Linked DNA regions of Formosa agariphila KMM 3901. The protein of the gene in region 1 binds, or shares a complex with, the protein of each later gene. Links are inferred from orthologs where the notes say so. Each region holds a gene or a part of one and is shown in the gene's direction. Other genes may lie near its edges. The genes, in order: pfkA and BN863_RS02415.

Region 1 (6,938 bases):
CTTCTCCTTTATTAGATAACCCAATTAATAAGAGTATTCCGGTAAATGTTGAAATCGAATTAACCGAACAATTAGAAAAACCTGAAGTGAACTTTGGTTTCGAATTCCCGAATGTAAATTCAACGGTGAAATCTGAGTTAACATACAGATTAGAATCTAAAGAGGATCGCGACAACCAAGCCTTATACCTATTAACTACAGGGTCGTTTTCTAGTGGCTTAACAAGTTTAAACCCTTACGGAACATTAACCGAACGTTTAAACGGTATTGTAAACGGCTTATTTTCTGAAAGCGATAATAAGTTAAATATAGGGTTAAACTACGAATTGGGTGAAAACAATCCAGATTATCAAACAGACGATCGCTTTGGTGTAACGTTACAAACCAAGATTAGCGAACGTGTTATGATTAACGGAAATGTAGACGTACCTGTTGGAGGTGTAAGCCAAACAGTAATAGCAGGAGATATTGAAGTTAATTTCTTATTGAATGAAGAAGGGACGCTAACAGCAAATGTATTTAATAGAGAAAACAGTATACAAGATTTTGGTGATAAGGTAGGATACACTCAAGGAGTAGGAATTTCTTATAATATAGATTTCGATACTTTTAGAGAATTGATTCAGAAAATATTCTATGGTGAAATGAACAAATCAGAAGGTGAAAATTCTGAAAATGAAACACCAAAACCCACAGGCACACTTCCTGCATATATTATTATGAAAACAGATATTTCAGAGGAATAATTCCGCAGTTAACGTGCATTTATTCAATTAATAAATAAGTTTTTAACTTTTTTTCAAATTCAAACGTTATAGTTTAAAACCTCTGTTAAAAAGTCCTCAAAGCTGTTTTATATGTTGATTTTCTTTAGTAGATTTACTAGCAAATCAATAGAACATGTCAAAAACCATTAAAAAAATAGGTGTTTTAACATCAGGAGGAGATTCTCCAGGAATGAATGCCGGGATTCGTGCGGTAGTTAGAACATGTGCTTTTCATAATATTGAATGTGTGGGTATTGTTCAAGGCTATCAAGGTATGATTCGTGGTGAATTTATCCCTATGGATGCCCGTAGTGTAAAAGGTATTATTAATAAAGGAGGTACCATTTTAAAAACTGCGAGATCTAAAGACTTCAGAACGCCAGAAGGTCGCAAGAAAGCTTACGATAATTTAAAAAAAGAAGGTGTCGATGCTTTAGTTGTAATTGGTGGTGACGGTAGTTTTACTGGGGCTATGGTTTTTAGCTCAGAATTCGATATGCCTGTCATGGGAATACCAGGAACAATAGACAACGATATTTTTGGAACTACACATACTTTAGGTTACGATACTGCTTTAAATACAGTAGTAGAAGTAATCGATAAAATTAGAGATACAGCCAGTTCTCATGACCGTTTATTCTTTATAGAAGTTATGGGGCGAGATGTTGGGCATATTGCGCTTAACGTTGGTGTAGCCGGTGGTGCAGAAGAAATATTAATACCAGAAGAAAATTTAGGATTAGATCGATTATTAGAATCTTTACATAGAAGTAAAAATTCTGGTAAATCGTCAAGTATAGTAATCGTTGCAGAAGGCGATAAAATTGGTAAAAACGTATTTGAATTAAAGGACTATGTCGATGAGCATATGTCGGAATATGAAGTACGTGTATCTGTTTTAGGACATATGCAACGTGGAGGTTCACCATCGTGCTTTGACAGAGTGTTGGCAAGTCGTATGGGAGTAAAAGCAGTAGAGAGCTTGTTAGAAGGAAAGTCTAATTACATGGTCGGTTTATTAAACGATGTCATGTCTTTAACACCTTTAGATCAAGCCATAAAAGGTCAATCAAAAATTAACTTAGAATTATTACGTGTGTCAGATATCATGACCACTTAAACATTAAATTTAGAATAAGATTATGTCAAAATTAAAAATTGGAATTAACGGATTTGGTAGAATAGGTAGAATTGCTTTTAGAGTAGCGGTAGCTAGACCAGATATTCAAATAGTAGGTATTAACGATTTATTAGATGTAGAGCACTTAGCTTACTTATTAAAGTATGATTCTGTACACGGACAGTTTGATGGAACAATTTCAACAGAAGAAGGAAAATTAATAGTTAATGGAAATGCTATTAGAATTACCGCAGAACGTAATCCAGAAGATTTAAAATGGGATGAAGTAGAGGCTGAAGTTGTTTTAGACTGTACAGGTATCTTCACAACATTAGAAGGCGCACAAAAGCACATTACTGCTGGAGCTAAAAAAGTTGCAATTTCTGCACCATCAGCAGATGCACCAATGTTTGTAATGGGTGTAAACCACAAACAAGTAACTGCTGCAGATACTATTGTTTCTAACGCATCTTGTACTACAAACTGTTTAGCACCTTTAGCTAAAGTAATTAACGATAAATTTGGTATTGCAGAAGGATTAATGACAACTGTACACGCTGCTACAGCTACACAATCTACTGTAGATGGTGTATCTAAAAAAGATTACAGATTAGGTCGTGCATCTTTAAACAACATCGTACCTGCTTCAACTGGAGCTGCTAAAGCTGTAGGAAAAGTAATTCCTGAATTAAACGGAAAATTAACAGGTATGGCATTTAGAGTACCAACTGTAGATGTATCTGTTGTAGATTTAACTTGTCGTCTTGAAAAACCAGCACCATGGGCTGAAATTAAAGCAGCTTTAAAAGAAGCTTCTGAAGGAGAATTAAATGGTATATTAGGTTATACTGAAGAAGGTGTAGTATCTCAAGATTTCGTATCAGAACCAAAAACAAGTACATTCGATGCTAACGCAAGTATGGCTTTAAATGATGGTTTTGTTAAATTAGTTTCTTGGTATGATAATGAGTTTGGTTATTCAACTAAATTAGTTGACTTAGCACAACATATCGCATCTGTAAAATAATTTATACAAATTAATAATAACTCCACAGAGTTATTGTGTATAAAGCACAGTATCCTGTGGAGTTTTTTTATCTAAAACTAACATATGATTTTAATAGTTGATAGTGGGTCTACAAAATCCGACTGGATTGCGGTAGATAAAAAAGGGAACCAACTTCTCGAAAAAGTTAGAACAAACGGTTTAAATCCGGCAATACTTCCTGAAAAGAAATTAAGAAAAATTATTAAAGGCAGTAAAGTTTTAAAAAAGCATAAAAAAGAAGTTACTCACGTATTCTTTTATGGTGCAGGTTGTGGAACAGAAAACCCTAAAAAACTATTAACAACAGTATTAGAAGATTTTTTTGAGAATGCTGAAGTATCAGTAGACGAAGATACAATGGCTGCTGTGTATTCTACAATTAATACGCCAACAGAAGCTGCTGTAGTTTGTATTTTAGGTACAGGTTCTAACTGTAGTTATTTTGATGGGACACAAATTCACCAACGTGTAAAATCTTTGGGTTGGAGTCTTATGGACGATGCAAGTGGAAACTACTACGGAAAACAATTAATTAGAGATTACTACTTTAATAATATGCCAGAAACAATTCGAGTTGCCATGGCAGATAAGTATAATTTGGAAGCAGATTATATAAAATACAACATTTACAAACAACCTAACCCGAATGCCTTTTTGGCGTCTTTTGCCGAATTTATGTTTTTAAATAAAGACTCTGAATACATTCAGAACTTAATTAAAGAAGGTATTAGATTGTTTGCTAAAAACATGATTTTACAGTATAAAGAAGAATTAAAAACAGTGCCAGTACATTTTGCAGGTTCGATAGCATATTTTGCTAAAGATGAAATTTTAGCTGTTGGAAAAGAATTGAATTTTACTGTAGGTAATTTTGCAAGACGCCCAATAGAAGGTTTAGCGAAATTTCATACTCAGGATATAGAATAATGGAAATAGCAATTATAGCACACGACGGTAAAAAAGCTGAAATGGTTCAGTTTTTAAACGAACACCGCGATGTATTAGATCAGAAACAAATCGCGTTAATTTCTACAGGAACCACAGGTACAAAAGTAGAAAAAGCAGGGTTTCAAGTTACACCTTATTTATCAGGACCTCTAGGTGGAGATGCTCAAATCGCTGCTCGCGTAGCAGAAGGGTTATGCCATATGGTTTTGTTTTTTAGGGATCCTTTAGAAAAACATCCTCATGAACCGGATATATTTATGCTAATGCGGATTTGCGACGTGCACGATGTGCCACTAGCAACAAATCCAGCTACAGCGGAGTTGCTTATAAAAGCCATATAAAAACTAAAAAATCTCTTCTAGAGATTTTTTTTTGATTAAACTAAAAAATTCCTGTTCTCTAAAAGCCGTTTAGATTCCAAATAGGGACTTAACGGTTTATCAAATAACTACAAACTAAATGTGTTTGTTTTACTTCATAGATTGTTACTGTTGCCGTAAAAAAAAATATTTGTATCTAATAGCTGTAAATTCTCCATATTAAGAAGTTTTAATTCGCTGTAATTTGTAAATATTTCAGAATAACAGAAAAATTATAGCAGACCTAAATTTCTTCTGAGTTAATAAAAAGAAATTTCTGTATCTAAATTTTACTTAATTTAGATTGTATCAAAACATGTTAAAAATTGAATTTCTTATTTTAAGATGTTATGTAGACTAAATATTCTTGAAATTGAAGAAAAAAACGATCTACTTTGAACACTTGATTACAGGCTAATTTATTTAGAATGCCTTTTATAAAATTTTGAACGGAGTTTTTTTAATGAAAAACCATTGAGCTTATGACCATCGAAATTGTTATCATATTTGTTATTTTGGGATTAAGCCTTATTTTTTTTGCGCTCGAGCTGTTCTCTATAGACAAAATTTCCATTTTTGTATTGGCCTCTCTATTGCTAGCTGGTTTTCTTTCGCCAGAAGAAGCACTTACTGGATTTAGTAACACAGCCACAATTACCATTCTTATGCTCATGATTATTGCTATAGCTATGGAGCAAAACGGTGTAATTAATATGCTATCTAAATCCATGACCAAGTTAAAAGGTATGCCTCTATTACTACTTATCCCTGTTATTATGTTTATTGTAGCGGGTATATCTGCGTTTATTAGTACTACCGCAGTGGTTATTGTATTTGTAAAGCTTACCAACGAATTACATCAACGTTATGGGATTTCTCAATCTAAATTACTACTGCCTATTTCTTTTGCAGGAATATTGGGTGGTAGTTGTACCTTAATGGGAACGTCTACCAACTTAATTGTAAATGCCATTGCCGAGCAAAGCGGTGTGCCAAAATTGTCGTTTTTCGAGTTTACTAATTACGGACTTATTTTTCTAGGAGTAGGCGTGGTGGTGGTAACAGCCTTGTCGTTTGTTTTACCTTACGATTCTAAAAAGACGAAAGATTTTCAAAAAGAACTTCAAGATTTTATAACAAAGCTATGTATTAATAAGGAGTCTTCGTTAATTGGTAAGACTATAGGCGAAACATTCTTATTTACCAATCAAAATGTGCAATTGCTAAAAATGACACGGGATGGCATCACTACAAACGCGCCAGGAAAATACATTACATTAAAAGAGGGTGATATTTTGCTGGTAAACGCGAGTATGGATAATTTGTTAAAAGCCAAGGAAACAGAAGGTATTACTCTATTTAATGAAGTTGTAGCGGAAGAACATGAAGATGAAGACAATTCAGAAGAGGTAAAACAGGAAGTAAATAAAGACACTCACATTGTAGAGCTCTTAATACTCCCAAATTCCAATTTATTGGGGTTGAGACTAGGAGATATTAAACCGGCCATGATTATGGAAGCCAATCCGCTAGCTATTAAAAAACGGATTAATATGCGAAATACCAAGGAACGTCTTATAAGAAAACGTGAGGATAAAATCAGGCTAAAAGTAAGCGATCGCTTATTAATTCAAATCGACGAAGATGATATAGATAAGTTAGAAGGTATAGAACATGTGGTGGTTATGCAACAATTGTCGAGTAGCACATTTCCAAATGCCCGTAAAAAGTATATATCGCTAACGATTTTATTAATTACAATCGGGTTGGCAGCGAGTGGATTATTTCCTATTGTTAAAAGTACGATTATTGGCGTATTTCTCTTACTTGTATTCAATTGCCTAAAATTAAATACGGTTTATAAAGATATTAATTGGGAAGTTATTTTTTTATTAGCGTGTTTAATTCCTATTGGTATTGCCATGAAAAATACAGGAGCAGAAACTTGGCTTTCAGAAAATTTAATTGGTATGCTCCAAGGTCAAAGTCCGATGCTTGTCATTGCTTCGTTGTTCGGAATTACCATGCTTTTTAGTGGTGTTATTTCTAATAACGCAACAGCAATTATAATGACGCCTATTGCACTTTCTGTTGCTGCAGGTTTAAATTTAGATCCTAAATTTTTTATTTTATCAGTCTTATTTGCTGCAAACTTTAGCTTTTTCACCCCAATGGGCTATCAAACCAATACAATTATCTACGGACTCGGGATTTATTCTTTCCGCCATTTTGCAATTATAGGCGGTGTATTATCTGTTATATTGTGGGTGTTGGCAACCTTTTTGTTTTCAGAAAATATATAAGGTATAACACTCAGGAATATTCAATTGATATTAGTCTTCAGGTAAGTATTCAAATTTAAACCTCTAATAAAGGGTGTAAGAGGTGGTAACTATAACTTCTTTACCGTTATTTAAAGGCAAGCTTAATAATTGATGTATATCTTTTGCTTTTAAATTGAATGGTGTAGCTAATACGTTAACACCACTGTGTTTCTTTAAACGAATACCTTGTCCTGAAATAATATCAGCATTTGGGATAAAGTCACTATTCGGAATATGTTCTGTTATAATAACATATTTATACGCCGTTAACTTATTTAAGATATTTTGAATCTCGGAATTAGACAAATGTTGAAGCACTTGTCTGAGTATAGCACAATCTCCCTTTGGTAATGGATCTGCAGCTAAATCTAA
Region 2 (6,965 bases), 1.0 Mb from region 1 along the record:
TAATCACTTAACAGAACACTTAAAAAAGAATCGTAAAGATTATAATACTGAGCGTTCATTAGTAAAATTAGTAGGTAAGCGTAGATCATTACTTGACTACTTAACTAAGAAAGATGTCTTAAGATATCGTGCTATTGTTAAAGAATTAGGATTAAGAAAATAATAAAAGAGAGGCTTTATGCCTCTTTTTTTTAGTTATTACCCCTCGTAAGAGATATATAAAAAGCTATTACTTAGTTTTTCATTGGTCACCACACAACAACTACAACACAACGACCATTGTTTAATTAGAATAAAAAAATTTATGATTCCAAAAGTTTTTAAAGAGGTTATAGACCTTGGTGATGGGAGAGAAATTTCCATCGAAACCGGAAAATTAGCGAAACAAGCTCATGGATCGGTTGTAGTAACATCTGGAAAATGTATGTTATTATGTACATTAGTTTCAAATTACAAACAAAGTGATGTAGACTTTTTACCATTAACGGTAGACTACAGAGAAAAATTTGCAGCAGCAGGTCGTTATCCTGGTGGTTTCTTTAAAAGAGAAGCAAGACCAAGCGACGGTGAAGTATTAACTATGCGTCTTGTAGACCGTGTTTTACGTCCATTATTCCCAAAAGATTACCACGCAGAAACTCAAGTTATGATTCAGTTAATGTCTCATGACCCTGAAGTTATGCCAGATGCAATGGCTGGATTAGCCGCATCTGCAGCTATACAATTATCTGATGTACCATTCGAAACACCAATCTCTGAAGCTAGAGTTGGTCGTATTAATGGTGAATTCATCATCAACCCAACAAGAGCACAATTAGAAGAATCTGACATCGATATGATGATTGGAGCATCTGCTGATTCTGTAATGATGGTTGAAGGTGAAATGTTAGAAATTTCTGAAGAAGAAATGGCTGAAGCAATTAAATTTGCTCACGAAGCTATTAAAGTACAATGTGCTGCTCAAGTAAAATTAGCAGAAGCTTTTGGTAAGAAAGAAACACGTGAGTACGAAGGAGAAAGAGAAGACGAAGCTGTAGAGCAAAAAGTTAAAGAATTAACTTACGATAAAGTGTATGCCGTTGCTAAAAAAGCATCTGCAAAACATGAAAGAAGTGCTGCTTTCGAAGAAATTAAAGCTGAAGTAAAAGCATCTTTTACTGAAGAAGAATTAGAAGACTTTGGTGACTTAGTATCTAAATATTTCTATAAAGCTGAAAAAGCTGCAATTAGAGATTTAACTCTAAATGAAGGTTTACGTCTAGATGGTCGTAAGACTGACGAAATTAGACCAATTTGGTGTGAAGTAGACTATTTACCTTCTACACACGGTTCTTCAATATTTACACGTGGGGAAACTCAAGCATTAGCAACAGTTACTTTAGGTACATCTAGAGAGGCTAACCAAGTAGATATGCCATCTTTTGAAGGTGAAGAGCGTTTCTATTTACATTACAACTTCCCTCCTTTTTCTACTGGTGAAGCGCGTCCGTTAAGAGGAACGTCTCGTCGTGAAGTTGGACACGGAAACTTAGCACAACGTGCTTTAAAAAATATGGTCCCTGCAGACTGTCCTTACACAGTACGTGTAGTGTCAGAAATTCTTGAATCTAACGGTTCGTCTTCTATGGCAACTGTTTGTGCAGGAACAATGGCGTTAATGGATGCTGGTGTGCAATTAAAGAAACCTGTTTCTGGTATTGCTATGGGATTAATTACAGATGTAGAATCTGGAAAATACGCTGTATTATCTGACATTTTAGGAGACGAAGATCACTTAGGTGACATGGACTTTAAAGTAACAGGAACTGCAGATGGTATTACTGCTTGCCAAATGGATATTAAAGTAAAAGGATTATCTTACGAAATTCTTGTAAATGCTTTAAAACAAGCTCGTGATGGTCGTTTACATATCTTAGGATTAATTACAGATACGATTTCTGAACCTAATACAGATGTAAAAGAACATTCTCCTAAAATGATTACTAGAAGAATTCCTAACGAATTTATTGGTGCATTAATTGGACCAGGAGGAAAAGTAATTCAAGAAATGCAAAAAGAAACAGGAACAACTATCGTAATAAACGAAGACCCTGTAACTGAAGAAGGTATTGTTGAAATTTTAGGTGTAGGTAATGAAGGAATTGCAGCTGTACAAGCTAAAATCGATTCTATATTATTTAAACCTCAAGTTGGTAGCGTTTACGAAGTAAAAGTTATTAAGATGTTAGATTTTGGAGCTGTTGTAGAATATATGGAAGCGCCAGGAAACGAAGTCTTATTACACGTAAGTGAGTTAGCTTGGGAACGTACTGAAAATGTTTCTGACGTTGTTAATATGGGAGATGTATTCGATGTTAAATATTTCGGAACAGACCCTAAAACACGTAAAGAAAAAGTATCTCGAAAAGCTATTTTGCCAAAACCAGAAGGTTATGTAGCAAGACCACCACGCGATCGTGATGATAGAAAACCTAGAGATAATAGAAATCGCGACAACAAACGTGATGATAGAAAACCTAGAGAAAAAAGAGATTAAGTAATCTTTTAACTATATTTAAAAGCCAATTTTGTATTTTCAAAATTGGCTTTTTTTTATTCACAAAAACTTAAAAACCTGAATATTTGATTTTTACATCAAAAAGAGTTATATTATTAGCTATGATATATAATGACAAACTAAAATACTCAGATTTTTTAAATCAATCGATTACATATTTACAACAACACGGATTTGAAAACATTAAAGCAGATATAGAAGGCTATGAAACGCCAAAATCTTATCTCAAAAAAGGGAGTGAATTAAATGTTACACCAGACATCGTTGCAGAAAAGGAAGGCCGAAAACATATTTTCGATATTGGTTTAAAATCTTCAAAACCTAATTTATTAAAATCAAAGTGGTTATTTCTAAACACCTTAAGTAATTTAAAATCATATCGTTTTAAATTAATTACAACACGTGGTCACTTTAAATTTACAAATGATATGTTGGAAGACATTAATCTAAATCTTAAAAAGACAATTAAAATTTAAAAAATATCAAATCTTTTGTAACATTTTTAATCAAGCTTACGTATAACTACATACAAAGGAGTATTCACTTAATTTACAGGAGAACTTTACAATGAGACAACTTAAAATTACGAAGCAGGTTACAAACAGAGAAACAGCTTCGCTAGATAAATATCTTCAAGAAATTGGAAAAGTTGACTTAATTACCGCAGACGAAGAAGTAGAATTAGCGCAACGTATTAAGGCTGGTGATCAAATCGCTTTAGAAAAATTAACAAAAGCTAATTTACGTTTTGTGGTTTCGGTAGCAAAGCAATATCAAAATCAAGGTTTAACTTTACCCGACTTAATTAACGAGGGTAACTTAGGACTTATTAAAGCAGCACAACGTTTTGATGAAACACGTGGTTTTAAATTCATTTCGTATGCCGTATGGTGGATTCGTCAATCTATATTACAAGCATTAGCAGAGCAATCTAGAATTGTACGTTTACCATTAAATAAAATTGGTTCTATAAACAAAATCAATAAGACTTTTGCATTTTTAGAACAAGCTCATGAACGTCCGCCAAGTCCAGAAGAAATAGCCAAAGAATTAGACATGACGATTAACGATGTTAAGGAGTCTATGAAAAATTCTGGTCGCCACGTTAGTATGGATGCTCCACTTGTAGAGGGAGAAGATTCTAACTTATACGACGTATTAAATAGTGGAGAATCTCCAAATCCAGATCGTGAGTTATTACACGAATCGTTACGTACAGAAATTGAGCGTGCACTAGAAACATTAACACCTCGAGAAGCAGACGTTATTCGTTTATATTTCGGTCTAGGAAATCAACATCCAATGACTTTAGAAGAAATAGGAGAAACATTCGATTTAACTCGTGAACGTGTTAGACAAATAAAAGAAAAAGCTATTCGTAGGTTGAAACATACCTCACGTAGCAAAATATTAAAAACATATTTAGGATAAACCTAAAGACAATAACAAACAGTTTAAGCACTATTAGTGCGAAAGTTAACTGTTCGTTTTTTGATTGATGAAAGAACCTTCGGCTGATTACCGAGGGTTCATTTTTTTATATTACATTTGCCGAAAATTATAATTAAATGAGTTCTAAATTAATAGCACCATCTATTTTGGCTGCCGATTTTGGTAACCTGCAGCGAGATGTTGAAATGGTTAATAATAGCGAAGCCGATTGGTTCCATATCGATATCATGGATGGCGTTTTTGTTCCTAACATATCTTATGGGATGCCTGTTTTGGAAGCAATTACTAAACATGCTACTAAAACTATAGATGTACATTTAATGATTGTAGACCCTGACAGATACATTAAGACGTTCGCAGAAATTGGAAGTGATATACTTACCGTGCATTATGAAGCATGTACTCATTTACATAGAACACTTCAAGCTATAAAAGCCGAAGGTATGAAAGCGGGAGTTGCATTAAACCCACACACTAATGTTAACGTACTTGAAGATATTATTAATGATATCGATGTGGTTTTAATTATGAGTGTTAACCCTGGTTTTGGTGGTCAGAGTTTTATAGAAAACACCTATAATAAAGTCAAGAAATTAAAAGAATTAATTAACAAAAAAGGTGCATCTACTCGTATTGAAATTGACGGAGGCGTTACAGATAAGAATGCAAAAGCATTAATTGATTGTGGAGCAGATGTTTTAGTTGCAGGAAGTTATGTATTCAAGAGCACTAATCAACTAAAAACAATATCCGATATAAAGAGAAGTATTAATTCTTAATAATTTATTAAACTTTTACTAGTATATCGAGCAATTAATTTTGATTATGTTAGTCCTTTAATTGTTTAATTGTCATTAAATTAAAAAATAAAATTATCTTCTAAAAAAATCATTTTAACTAACAATAATAAATTTTTAAACATTATTTTTAACAAAAATTTTTAATATGAAAAAGACTACAATTATACTTTTTTTCCTTCTGTTTACTACATTGACTTACAGTCAATATAGAGGACGTGAATCATGGGTTGCCAGCTTTGGTATCAACTTACTTGATGATAGTGCCTATCAAGATCCTCTTAAAGGTTCAGAACGTTGGAGTTTTAGTCGACCAATTACTTTAGGAGTAGAATATAAGTTTGACGAACACTGGTCTATTAGTCCTATGTTAAGTTTTAATAAAATTGATGAAGTTTATGAAGATTTTGCTCATGGCGGAAGCGGATGGATTGAAGGTGGTAACTATACTTCTTTTGATGTTAATGGTAAATTTTATTTTGACGAGTACATTGCTGAAAATGAAAACATTGATGCTTACGCAGGTTTAGGTTTAGGTTATTTTAAAGTTGCAGACGAATCTAATGTTTCTGGAAACGTTACTTTAGGTTTAAGATTCTGGTTTACACCTGTATGGGGACTTAGACTTCAAACTTTAGGAAAGTTTGCTTTCGATCCAGACAAAGTGTATGCTAACAACAATTTTATTCATAGTTTAGAATTACTATACAGATTCTAAAACAAAAAAACACATATTTTCTAGTCCTAAAACAGTATAAACACTTAAAGGATTAAAAAAAATCATTAAAGCTGAACAATGTTAACATTGTTCAGCTTTAATGATTTTATGCTAACTTGATTATAACTTTTTATAGTCAAATATTTGATTAGAAAGACTAGGTCTTCAACTACCACAAGCGAACAATAATTATCTATTTTTTTGATAAACCTAAATGCTTTTAAGTTAGAAACACATGTAATACAGATACTAAAATTAGTATTATTATGATAAAATTGTATTACAATATAGATGTGCGTACCTTAATTAGCACTTAACCTTAACAAATTATAACATGCATTATTTAAAATTCGTGATTCCAACACTTCTTATAGTAATAACAGGAGCTATATTTACATCTTGTGCTACTATTCCAGAAAAAGCTGAAGCCGTTACACCCTTTAATAAAGAAAAATATTTAGGAAAATGGTATGAAATAGCACGACTCGATTTCAAATTTGAAAAAGACCTTAATAATACTACCGCAAATTATTCCATCAATTCAAATCAAACTATTAAAGTGGAAAATAAAGGTTATAACTACAAAAAAGATAAATGGCAAGAAGCAGAAGGAAAAGCTAAATTTGTAGATAGCGATTCTATAGCCAAGCTAAAGGTGTCTTTTTTTGGCCCTTTCTATTCTGGATATAATGTTATTGCACTGGAAGACAACTACAAATATGCACTTGTTGCAGGTAAGAATCTAGATTATTTATGGATTCTATCTCGAGAAACATTTATACCTGAAAGCATAAAACAAGATTTTTTAAAAAAAGCTAAAGAGATTGGCTACAATACAGACGATTTAATTTGGGTAGAGCACGATAAATCATAAAACCATACAAAAATTTTATTGCTATATTTTTCATAAAAAGTTTCTAAAGATTTCGCATATTTATAGCGTTGATACTGATAAGCACATTAAATTATAATTAGAGTGCGATCAACCTTATAATTAATCTTTTAAACCAACCAACATTATGAAAAAATTAGTAGCTGAATTTATAGGCACCATGTGGCTTGTATTAGGCGGGTGTGGTAGTGCTGTATTAGCAGCCGGATACCCAGAATTAGGAATTGGATTTGTAGGAGTCGCTATGGCTTTTGGACTTACTGTATTAACCATGGCATATGCTATTGGACATATTTCTGGTTGTCATTTAAACCCAGCGGTTACAATTGGCCTTACGGTAGGTGGACGTTTCGATAAGAAAGACGTTGTACCTTATATTATTGCTCAAGTTTTAGGAGGAATTTTGGGTGCAGGAATATTATATAGCATTGCCTCAGGAAAAGCAGGATTTGAATTAGGCGGATTTGCAGCAAATGGATATGGCGAACATTCCCCTGATGGGTACAATATGATGTCTGCCTTAGTTACAGAAATTGTTATGACATTTAT

Evidence for each region.
Region 2: pfkA (region 1) and BN863_RS02415 share a complex: the UniProt entries of both Bacillus subtilis proteins name them as parts of the possible RNA degradosome complex. The link is inferred for Formosa agariphila KMM 3901 from one-to-one orthologs.

What each region holds. Positions count from the first base shown.
Region 1 is NZ_HG315671.1:1,581,029-1,587,966, forward strand. What follows is about bases 1-2,893. They hold pfkA (6-phosphofructokinase), read left to right. Parts: upstream 1-900; coding sequence 901-1,887; downstream 1,888-2,893. Other genes in these bases: BN863_RS06715 (translocation/assembly module TamB domain-containing protein), read left to right, coding at 1-746; gap (type I glyceraldehyde-3-phosphate dehydrogenase), read left to right, coding at 1,910-2,893. Also shown: more of gap, read left to right, coding at 2,894-2,914; BN863_RS06730 (BadF/BadG/BcrA/BcrD ATPase family protein), read left to right, coding at 2,999-3,862; BN863_RS06735 (methylglyoxal synthase), read left to right, coding at 3,862-4,224; BN863_RS06740 (SLC13 family permease), read left to right, coding at 4,725-6,545; BN863_RS06745 (class I SAM-dependent methyltransferase), read right to left, coding at 6,609-6,938. UniProt on the Bacillus subtilis protein: Catalyzes the phosphorylation of D-fructose 6-phosphate to fructose 1,6-bisphosphate by ATP, the first committing step of glycolysis.
Region 2 is NZ_HG315671.1:566,104-573,068, reverse strand. The notes cover bases 1-2,920. They hold BN863_RS02415 (polyribonucleotide nucleotidyltransferase), read left to right. Parts: upstream 1-304; coding sequence 305-2,536; downstream 2,537-2,920. Other genes in these bases: BN863_RS02410 (hypothetical protein), read left to right, coding at 2,659-2,920; rpsO (30S ribosomal protein S15), read left to right, coding at 1-163. In the rest of the region: more of BN863_RS02410, read left to right, coding at 2,921-3,033; BN863_RS02405 (sigma-70 family RNA polymerase sigma factor), read left to right, coding at 3,125-3,988; rpe (ribulose-phosphate 3-epimerase), read left to right, coding at 4,126-4,788; BN863_RS02395 (porin family protein), read left to right, coding at 4,955-5,524; BN863_RS02390 (lipocalin family protein), read left to right, coding at 5,859-6,398; aqpZ (aquaporin Z), read left to right, coding at 6,544-6,965. UniProt on the Bacillus subtilis protein: Involved in mRNA degradation. Catalyzes the phosphorolysis of single-stranded polyribonucleotides processively in the 3'- to 5'-direction. Necessary for competence development in Bacillus subtilis.